DNA from 3 places in the Mesorhizobium sp. M1182 genome. Region 1 is predicted to be linked to each of the others. Evidence: predicted binding sites of a transcription regulator. Region 1 holds the regulator's gene; each other region holds the start of a gene.
The links. The regulator LexA, encoded in region 1, represses DNA repair genes until DNA is damaged. The targets are predictions, from matches to a motif close to TGTTCNNNNTGTGTTCNG.
Positions count from the first base shown of each region.

Region 2: a site for LexA is predicted at 2,022-2,039, ahead of dnaE (DNA polymerase III subunit alpha). Genes of this name have one in related genera too.
Region 3: a site for LexA is predicted at 1,576-1,593, ahead of NKH33_RS06105 (helicase-related protein). Genes of this name have one in related genera too.

Region 1 covers NZ_JAMYMD010000008.1:15,692-18,973, reverse strand. Annotated here, with positions in the region: gene kynU (kynureninase) at 1-588, opposite strand, end outside; gene lexA (transcriptional repressor LexA) at 1,036-1,770, shown strand; partial or broken gene NKH33_RS12025 (ComEC/Rec2 family competence protein) at 1,764-3,282, opposite strand, start outside.
Region 2 covers NZ_JAMYMD010000034.1:56,513-59,794, forward strand. Annotated here, with positions in the region: gene dnaE (DNA polymerase III subunit alpha) at 1-1,759, opposite strand, end outside; gene NKH33_RS27475 (acetyl-CoA carboxylase biotin carboxylase subunit) at 2,323-3,282, opposite strand, start outside.
Region 3 covers NZ_JAMYMD010000003.1:229,405-232,686, forward strand. Annotated here, with positions in the region: gene NKH33_RS06095 (acetyl-CoA C-acetyltransferase) at 1-199, shown strand, start outside; gene phbB (acetoacetyl-CoA reductase) at 304-1,029, shown strand; gene NKH33_RS06105 (helicase-related protein) at 1,761-3,282, shown strand, end outside.

The sequences.
Region 1 (3,282 bases):
CATCGCCCCGGCTTCCTGAGCCCTGCGCGTCAGCGCCGGCATGTCGCGCAGTTCGCCCGACCTATAGTTGACGTGGTTGACCAGCACCACAGCGGTGCGTTCGTCGATCAGCTCTTCGATGGTCGGCGCGTCGACTCCCGAGAGGCGCAGCAGCGTATCTTTTCGCGTCGAAACCACACCCTCGGCCATGTAGAGGTCCGTCGGAAAACTATCGCCCTCGGCGACGATGACCTGCCGCTCCGGTCGCATGGCCATGGCGGCGTGCAGCAGCTTGTAGATGTTGACCGATGTCGTGTCGCAGACCACTGTCTGGCCGGCCGCGGCCCCGATCAGGCGCCCGAGCTGGTCGCCAAGTTCAAGCGGCATGTTGAACCAGCCGGCCGTGTTCCATGCGCGGATGAGATCATGCGACCATTCTTCGGTCGCGGCCTTGTGCAGTTCATCGAAAGCGGCACGTGAAGCAGCTCCTAGCGAATTGCCGTCGAGATAGATCACTCCTTGCGGCAACACAAAGCGGTCGCGCATCGCGCGCAGCGGATCCGCGGCATCCATCGCCTTTATGGCCACGAGATCGGGAATTCCTGTCATGATTTGTCTGCTCCCCCAAGATCCAACGCAACGCCGGACACGCATCGACTGTTCTTCCATTACTTGGTTGCGCGCAGCAAGGCTCCACCGGCGAGAAGCAGCCTGACCAGGCGGTGGAAACCGGGACTTAACCCGAGGTTGGCGTTTTGAGTTCGTTTCGTTCACGGTGCATTGACCAAACCGCACAGTCGATACGGGTTCAATTCCGTGCCTTTTGCCGACCGACGGCCGATGCCAGTGCCGCCTTCTAGGAGGCCAGAAGGGCGCAAACGAAAGCAGAATCAAGGCGATGAGGCTCGCGGCGGTGAAAATGCGTTACGCCGGTAGGGGACGTCGTTTGTTTCCCGAGCCTTAACGCATTCATTAAACTTTAAACAGTTGCGGAACACAACTGGAACAGATAGTGTTTGTTCTGGGTTTGTTTTTCTGATTCTGTTGGGGGTCGCTATGCTGACACGCAAACAACACGAACTGCTTATGTTCATCCACGAAAGGTTGAAGGAAAGCGGTATCCCGCCTTCATTCGACGAGATGAAGGAAGCGCTCGACCTGGCTTCCAAATCCGGAATCCACCGGCTGATTACGGCGCTGGAGGAGCGCGGCTTCATTCGCCGTTTGCCCAACCGGGCCCGTGCGCTGGAGGTGCTACGCCTGCCTGACTCGATCGCCCCCGGCCTCAATGCGGCACGCAAGTTCTCGCCGAGTGTCATCCAGGGCAGCCTTGGGCAAGGCGCCCCTCGGCAGGGCAAGCCGACATCGTCGCGCGTGCCCGCAGCCGGAAATGACGACGATGTCGTCGCCGCCGTTTCGATCCCGGTAATGGGCCGCATCGCTGCCGGTGTGCCGATCGACGCCATCCAGCACCAGACGCATTCGATTTCGGTGCCGCCGGATATGATCATGGGCGGCGAGCATTATGCGCTCGAGGTCAAAGGCGATTCGATGATCGAGGCCGGCATTTTCGACGGCGACACGGTGATCATCCGCAATGCCGATACGGCGAGCCCCGGTGAGATCGTGGTGGCACTGGTCGACGAGGAGGAAGCGACGCTGAAGCGGTTCCGCCGCAAGGGCGCCTCGATCGCCCTGGAAGCCGCCAATCCGGCCTACGAGACGCGCATCTTCGGACCAGACAGGGTCAAGGTGCAGGGCAAGCTCGTCGGACTGATCCGCCGCTACTGAGTTCCGCCCTTGGCGCCGGCTTTGGGATTGTCGGCCCTGCGGTATGGCGGCAGGCCCCGTGCCGCGCGTGAAAATTTCCGTTGCACGTGCCAGGGCCGGTATGATTTTTCGACGGCGAAGCGGATCTCGGCGCGTGTTGCCGCTTGTGGATCGAAATAGACGGCGGCACTTCCCGCGCGCGCCAGTTGCCGTTTGGTGACGACGAGGACCAGCCGGTCGTAGTAGCAGGGGTTATGGGCGGTGGCGTCGTCGATGACGATCAAGCTGGCAAAGGCGCAGGCTGGCCGCGCAGTATCGCGGTCCGTGGCTTGCGCGATGATCGCGCCGGATGGATGCCTGGCAAGGCAGAGGCCGTCCGTGCAAATGAACGGCATGCCCGGCGGCAGGTCGGCCGGATCGGCAATGTCGAATTGCGGGTCGTTCTTTCCAGGGGTTTCCGGCGCGACGATGGCCTCCGATGTGAGCGCGCGTTTCCAGTTGTCGATGGTGAACTCATTCGGGCGTGCCCGGTTGACCGCGAGTTCACCGCTGCCGATCGACAGCGCGACCAGCCGTGCGTCCTCCGAGACCAATACGTCGGGTATGCGTGTCTGCGTTGTCGTCAGCAAGCCGGCGAGCGCAAAAGGAAGTGCCGCCAGCCGCAACCACGTCGTCGCCATGCTGGCAATGACGAGGGCGATCGTCACCAGAAGGACGGATCTCAGCGAAATCAGCCCGACCGCATCGATCGGCGAGCGCTCCGAGATCCACCCGGACAGGGCGATCATCGCCGTCAGCCCCTTGCCCATGACATAGAGGAAAGGGCCATCCGCACCGAACGGCATCGCCAGCGCGCTGAGAACGGCGAAGGGCATGACGACCAGTGAGACGATGGGCATGATGGCCAGATTGGCGAACAGGCGAGCGGCGCCACGCGCTGGAAATGCCATATGGCGAAAAGCGCCGTGGCGCTCCCTGCAATGATCGAGGTCATCGCCAGACCGCACATGCCCAGCAGGACCTTTCGAGTGGCAAGGCGTAGCGGCGACTGCCGCGGCGGCGGCGTGGTGGCCCTCCCGGCGCGGTAATCGGACCAGCCTGCATAGGCGCCGACAAGGGCCGCCGTCGCGGCGAAGGACATCTGGAAACTCGGACCGACCACCTCGTGCGGCGACACCAGGATGACCGCGATGGCCGAGATCGCCAGGTTGCGCATGGTGAGCGCGGCCCGGTCGACCAGCACGGCGATAAGCATCACCGCCAGCATGATGAAGCTGCGTTCGGCCGCCACGACAATGCCGGAAAAGACGAGGTAGGCCGCAATCGAAAAAAGCGCGGCGGCCGCGGCATACTTCTTGACCGGCCGTCGCGATGAGAAATCGGGAAACAGCGCAAAGGCACCCCGCAGCAGCGCCATGATGGTGCCGGCGACCAACGCCATATGCAGCCCCGAGATAGAGATGATGTGGTAGATGCCGGTGCGCCGCATCGCTTCGTTGATCTCCTCGGGAATGCCGGCGCGCACGCCGACGA
Region 2 (3,282 bases), on a different contig from region 1:
GCTCGACATATTTCATGTTGAACTGCGTGACCGGCATGTCCGAGCGCGGATCGCGGTACATCGGCACCAGCTCCGACAGCGGCCGGTCGCCGATGACGATGCCGGCGGCGTGCGTCGAGGCGTGCCGATAAAGACCTTCCAGTTTCTGCGCCGTATCGAGCAGCGTCTGCACGATCGGCTCACGCTCCGCCTCTTCGGCAAAGCGCGGCTCGTTGGCGATGGCGTCGGCGAGCTTGACCGGATTGGCCGGGTTCGACGGCACCATCTTGCTCAGCTTGTCGACCTGCCCGTAAGGCATCTGCAGCACGCGGCCGACGTCGCGCAGCACCGCGCGCGCCTGCAACGTGCCGAAGGTGATGATCTGGCCAACCTGGTCGCGGCCGTATTTCTGCTGGACGTAGCGGATGACTTCCTCGCGCCGGTCCTGGCAGAAGTCGATGTCGAAGTCGGGCATAGACACGCGGTCGGGATTGAGGAAGCGCTCGAACAGCAGCGAAAAACGCAGTGGATCGATGTCGGTGATGGTCGTGGCATAGGCGACCAGCGAGCCGGCGCCCGAACCGCGGCCCGGGCCGACCGGAATGCCTTGTGCCTTGGCCCATTTGATGAAGTCGGCAACGATCAGGAAATAGCCCGGATATTTCATCTTCTCGATGACGCCGAGCTCGAAATCCAGCCTTTCGCGATATTGCTCGACGGTATAGCCGGGCGTCGGGCCGTGCGCCGCCAGCCGCGCCTCCAGCCCTTCATGCGCCTGCCTGGCAAGCTCCTGCGCCTCCGCCTTGACCGCAGCATCGGCGTCGGCGACATCGCGGCCGGCAAAGCGCGGCAGAATCGGATTGCGGGTCTTCGGGTAATACGAGCAGCGCAGCGCGATCTCGACGGTGTTGTCGATTGCTTCCGGCAGGTCGGCGAACAGCCTCGCCATATCGGCCTGGCTTCTCAGGAAGTGGTCGGGCGAAAGGCGGCGGCGATTGTCGGCCGCAACCACGGAACCTTCGGCGATGGCGATCAGGGCGTCATGCGCCTCATAGTCTTCACGAGAGAAGAAAAACGCCTCGTTGGTGGCAACCAGCGGCAGATCGTGGCGGTAGGCGAGGTCGACCGACGACTGCTCGATGGCGCGGTCGTAGCCGGAGACCCGCTCAAGCTCGACATAGAGCCGGTCGCCGAACAGGCTCTTGAGCGCCGAGAGCCGGGTCTCGGCGAGTTCGCGGCGATCCTGTTTCAAGGCACTGCCGATCGGACCGCGCGGTCCGCCCGTAAGGCAGATCAATCCGTCGGTGTGGCCCTGCAACATCTCGCTCGTCAGATGCACCGCTTCGCCGGGCGGTGTCTCGAGGTAGACGCGGCTGACCAGCCTGACCAGATTGCCGTAGCCGGCCTCGGTTGCGGCGATCAGGACGACCGGCCGCATCTCCGGTCCTTGCCGCCTGCGGTCGCGCTGGCTGTCGCTCGCCTCGCCGGAAAAGGCGAGGTCGATCTGGCAGCCGATGATCGGCTGGATGCCGTCCTTTACCGCCTTCTGGGCGAATTCCAGCGCGCCGAACAGATTGTTGGTGTCGGTGACGGCGATTGCCGGGCATTCGTCCTGCACCGCATGGCCGACGATCTTGCCGAGCTGCAAGGCACCTTCGAGCAGCGAATAGGCCGAATGCACACGCAGATGAATGAATCGACGCGCCGCCGCCTCCGCCCGCGACGCCTTTGCATAGGCCTCGCGCAGCAAGGGATCGCGTGGAAGTCTTTCATCCGCCATGGTTTTTTCGCGCCGCCTGAAGGGACTCAGTCGATGAAGTTGTATTGTCGAGCGCCGGGTAGCACGAGTCCAGCGCTAGTGATTAGAGCTTTGGAGGTTTAGAGCAACCGCCGAAGCTGCCAATTTCCCCCCTGTGGGGGAGATGTCCGGCAGGACAGAGAGGGGCGCTGTCCCGCCAACCTCAGGCTACAAACAAAACCCGCCTCGGCGGGCGGGTCGTTGGAGCCAATTAGCACCATAGCCAAATTAATAGCATAGCTGCCGGCACAAAGCAAGAACAAAATACGGCGCGACGGGGAAAAATTCGAGTTGTCCGTCTCCCGAGGGCGTATCCAGAGGATTGCAAAGTCGCGTTCCTTCGCGCCCCCTCTGTCCTGCCGGACATCTCCCCCTCTAGTGGGGAGATTGGCCATCATCTCGGCTTTCGCCAATTTCCAACGTTGCAGGAGCGAGCGAGGCGCCGAGGCTGCCAATCTCCCCTCTGAAGGGGGAGATGTCCGGCAGGACAGAGGGGGCGCTGTCCCGCCAACTTCTGACGGGCGTCGAGGGCGGGGGTTTCGGCCTCAGGCGAATTCCATGATCACCGCATCGACGGCAAGGCTGTCGCCGGGCTTGGCGTTGAGCTTCGAGACGATGAGGTCGCGCTCGGCGCGCAACACGTTTTCCATCTTCATCGCCTCGACCACGGCCAGCGTCTCGCCGGCCTTGACCTCCTGCCCCTCGGCAACGGCAATCGACACGACGAGGCCGGGCATCGGGCATAGCAGCATCTTCGAGGTATCCGGCGCCACTTTTTCCGGCATCAGCCTTTCGAGTTCGGCGGTGCGCGGCAGCATGGCGCGGGCTGTCACCGAGATGCCTTTCCAGGCGATGCGGAACCCGTTCAGCACCGGCCTGACTTGCGCCGCGACCTTGCGGCCGCCGACCGTGCCGCGCCAGATGAGATCGCCCGGCCGCCAGTCGGATGCCACCGTCAGCGGTTTGCCGCCGTCGATTGTGAGGTCGAGCTCCATCGGAATGGAAATCATGCCTTCGACGATGGCAACCGAAAGATAATCCCGGCCGATCTTCACCACCCAATCGCGTTTCAAGGCGCCCGAATGCGGCGCCAGCCGCCCGCCCAGCCGGTCGAGCCGGTCGCGGCGCAGCAGCTCGACCGCGGTTGCGATCGCGGCCAGCACCGCGTTTTCTTCGCTATTCGGCACAATGGGCGCGAAGCCGTCGGGATATTCCTCGGCGATGAACGCCGTCGATAGCCGCCCTTCCCGCCAGCGCGGATGCTGCATCAGCGCCGCCAGGAACGGTATGTTGTGCTCGATGCCGTCGACGACGAAACTGTCCAGCGCTTCCGACATCGCGTCGATCGCCGCCAGCCGTGTCGGCGCCCAGGTGCACAGCTTGGCGACCATCGGGTCGTAGAACATCGAGATTTCCGAGCCTTCGGTAACGCCGGTATCGTTGCGGATGACGATTTCGCCGAATTTTCCCTCTTCCGGCGGCCGGTATTTCGTCAGCCTGCCGAT
Region 3 (3,282 bases), on a different contig from region 1:
CAAGGACATGGGCTGGGATCCGGCCATCGTCAACGTCAATGGCGGCGCCATCGCCATCGGCCATCCGGTCGGCGCCTCGGGCGCCCGCATCTTCAACACGCTGGTCTACGAGATGCGCCGCAGAAGTGCCAAGAAAGGCCTTGCCACGCTGTGCATCGGCGGCGGCATGGGTGTTGCCATGTGCGTGGAAGCATTGTGATGAGATAAGCGATACGAATAGGATGCTGGCGCAAAGCGAGTAGGGAATAGGGGGCAAACCCCACCGCTTCAACGCTCAGTCATCTGCATTTCCCGGGAGGACATATGACAAAGGTTGCAATCGTCACAGGCGGGTCGCGCGGCATCGGCGCGGCGATATCGGTCGCCTTGAAAAGCGCCGGCTATTCGGTCGCCGCAAACTACGCCGGCAATGAAGAAGCGGCGGCAAAGTTCAAGGCCGCGACCGGCATCCCGGTCTATAAATGGTCGGTCGCCGACTACGAGGCCTGCGCCGCCGGCATCAAACAGATCGAAGCCGATCTCGGTCCCGTCTCGGTGCTGGTCAACAATGCCGGCATCACTCGCGACGCGATGTTCCACAAGATGACCCGCGAGCAATGGAAAGAGGTCCTCGACACCAACCTTTCCGGCGTCTTCAACATGACGCATCCATTGTGGGGCGGCATGCGCGACCGCAAGTTCGGTCGCATCATCACCATCTCCTCGATCAACGGCCAGAAAGGCCAGGTCGGCCAGGTCAATTATTCGGCCTCGAAGGCCGGCGATATCGGCTTCACCAAGGCACTGGCCCAGGAAGGCGCGCGCGCCGGCATCACCGTCAACGTCATTTGCCCCGGCTACATCGCCACCGAGATGGTCAAGGCAATGGACGAGAAGGTCCTCAACGAGCGCGTCATCCCGCACATCCCGGTCGGTCGTCTCGGCGAGCCGGAGGAGATCGCGCGCTGCGTCGTCTTCCTCGCTTCCGACGATGCCGGTTTCATCACCGGCTCGACCATATCAGCCAATGGCGGCCAGTACGTCGCCTGATCGTTTGTCTTTACGTTGAGACAGATCCGCGCTTGGACGAACGGGCCTGCAAAACGGCCCGTTTCTATAGCGGTCTTCCCGTTGCAAGATCTCGATGCAGCACGCTGCCCCAATCCGGCACGCAAAGGTTAACGGCAAACTCGCAGCTTGTGCAAAAGCCGCCCGGCAGCCTGTGGATTCTCGGTGGAAAAGCTGTCCACAACACAACATGTTGCGGTGAACAAACCAAGAAACTTCGGCTATCTCTGATTCGTCGCCGATTCGTTCCGGCTTTGAGCGGAACGTTAACGGCGAGAGCTGAAAACACCCTCGAAATGATTAAAGCGCGTTAGGAAACATCAATAATTTCATAACGTTGTGCGAAGCAGATTGGCCGGCCACGACCATTCGCCGGCAAAGGTTAACCGCAGTGCTCGCTTGGATGCCGCTTGCATAAATCGGGCCAGTTTCCGTGATTCAGCATGTGGTGAGGTACGCCGACAGAAAACCCAGATGTAGCCGTGAACAAACCCTGAATCAGCGCGAGTCAGTGATTCGTCGCTGATTCGTTCCAGACTCGTTCCAACTGTTAATCGGGAACAGATTTTCTGGCTTCGAACCAACCAATCGGCCTGCCCTCGGCATATTCCGCTTTCGCTTCGCGCCCGAAATCCCTATGTGTCGCCTGTCATACGCGGCCAATATGGGCGCGCTCCCGACAATGCGAGGCAGAGAGCCTTATTTCCAGGCCGATGAACATCCATCCGAAACACACTGAACCGCTGATCCTGTCGGGTCGAGACGTGACGGCCGTGCTCGGCCCGACCAACACCGGCAAGACCCATCTCGCCATCGAACGCATGGTGGCGCACGAAAGCGGCGTCATCGGCCTGCCGCTCAGGCTGCTTGCCCGCGAGGTCTATACGCGCGTCTGCGAGAAGGTCGGCGCCCATAAGGTTGCGCTCATCACCGGCGAGGAAAAGATCCAGCCGGCTGGCGCGAAATACTCGGTCTGCACCGTGGAAGCGATGCCGCGCGAGACCGACGCCGCCTTCGTTGCCATCGACGAGGTCCAGCTCGCCGGCGATCTCGAACGCGGACACATCTTCACCGATCGCATCCTGCATCTGCGCGGCCGCCAGGAGACGCTGCTGCTGGGCGCGGCCACCATGCACGGCATCCTGCAGCGCCTGCTGCGGGGCGTGTCGGTGGTGACCCGGCCACGCCTGTCGCACCTTGCCTATGCCGGCTCGAAGAAGCTGACCCGCCTGCCGCGGCGCACGGCGATCGTCGCCTTTTCGGCCGACGAGGTCTATGCCATCGCCGAGCTGATCCGCCGCCAGCAGGGCGGTGCCGCCGTCGTGCTCGGCGCACTCAGCCCGCGCACCCGCAACGCCCAGGTGGCGCTGTTCCAGTCGGGCGACGTCGACTACCTCGTCGCCACCGACGCCATCGGCATGGGCCTCAACCTCGACCTCGACCACGTCGCCTTCGCCCAGAATCGCAAATTCGACGGCTACCAGTACCGCAACCTGACGGCGGCCGAGCTCGGCCAGATTGCCGGCCGCGCTGGCCGGCATCTGCGCGACGGCACCTTCGGCGTCACCGGCCAGGTCGATCCGCTGGATGATGAACTGGTCAACAAAATCGAGGCGCATGATTTCGACCCGGTGAAAGTACTGCAGTGGCGCACCGCGCATTTCGATTTCGCCAACCTCGATGCGCTGAAGCGGTCGATTGAGACCAACGCCCCGGTCGAAGGCCTGACGCGCGCGCTGCCGGCAGTAGACGCACAGGCGCTCGAGCATCTGTCGCGCGACGAGGACGTCCGGGCACTCACCACCGATGCCAGGCGCGTGGCGCTGCTGTGGGAAGCCTGCGCGCTGCCCGACTACAGGAAGATCGCGCCGGCCCAGCACGCCGACTTGATTGCCTCCATTTACATGGACCTTGCCAGGCATGGCCATGTCGACGAGAACTACATGGCCGAGCAGGTGCGCCGTGCCGACACCACCGAAGGCGACATCGACACGTTATCGCACAGGATTGCCCAGATCCGCACATGGACCTTCGTTTCCAACCGGCCCGGCTGGCTGGCCGATCGGGCACACTGGCAGGAAAAGACGCGCGAAATCGAAGACAGATTGTCGGATGCGCTGCATGAGCGGTTGACGAAACGTTTTGTAGACCGCAGGACTTCCGTCCTCATGCGGCGCCTTAGAGAAAACACGATGCCTGAAGCCGAAATCAGCCCAACCGGAACCGTCCTCGTCG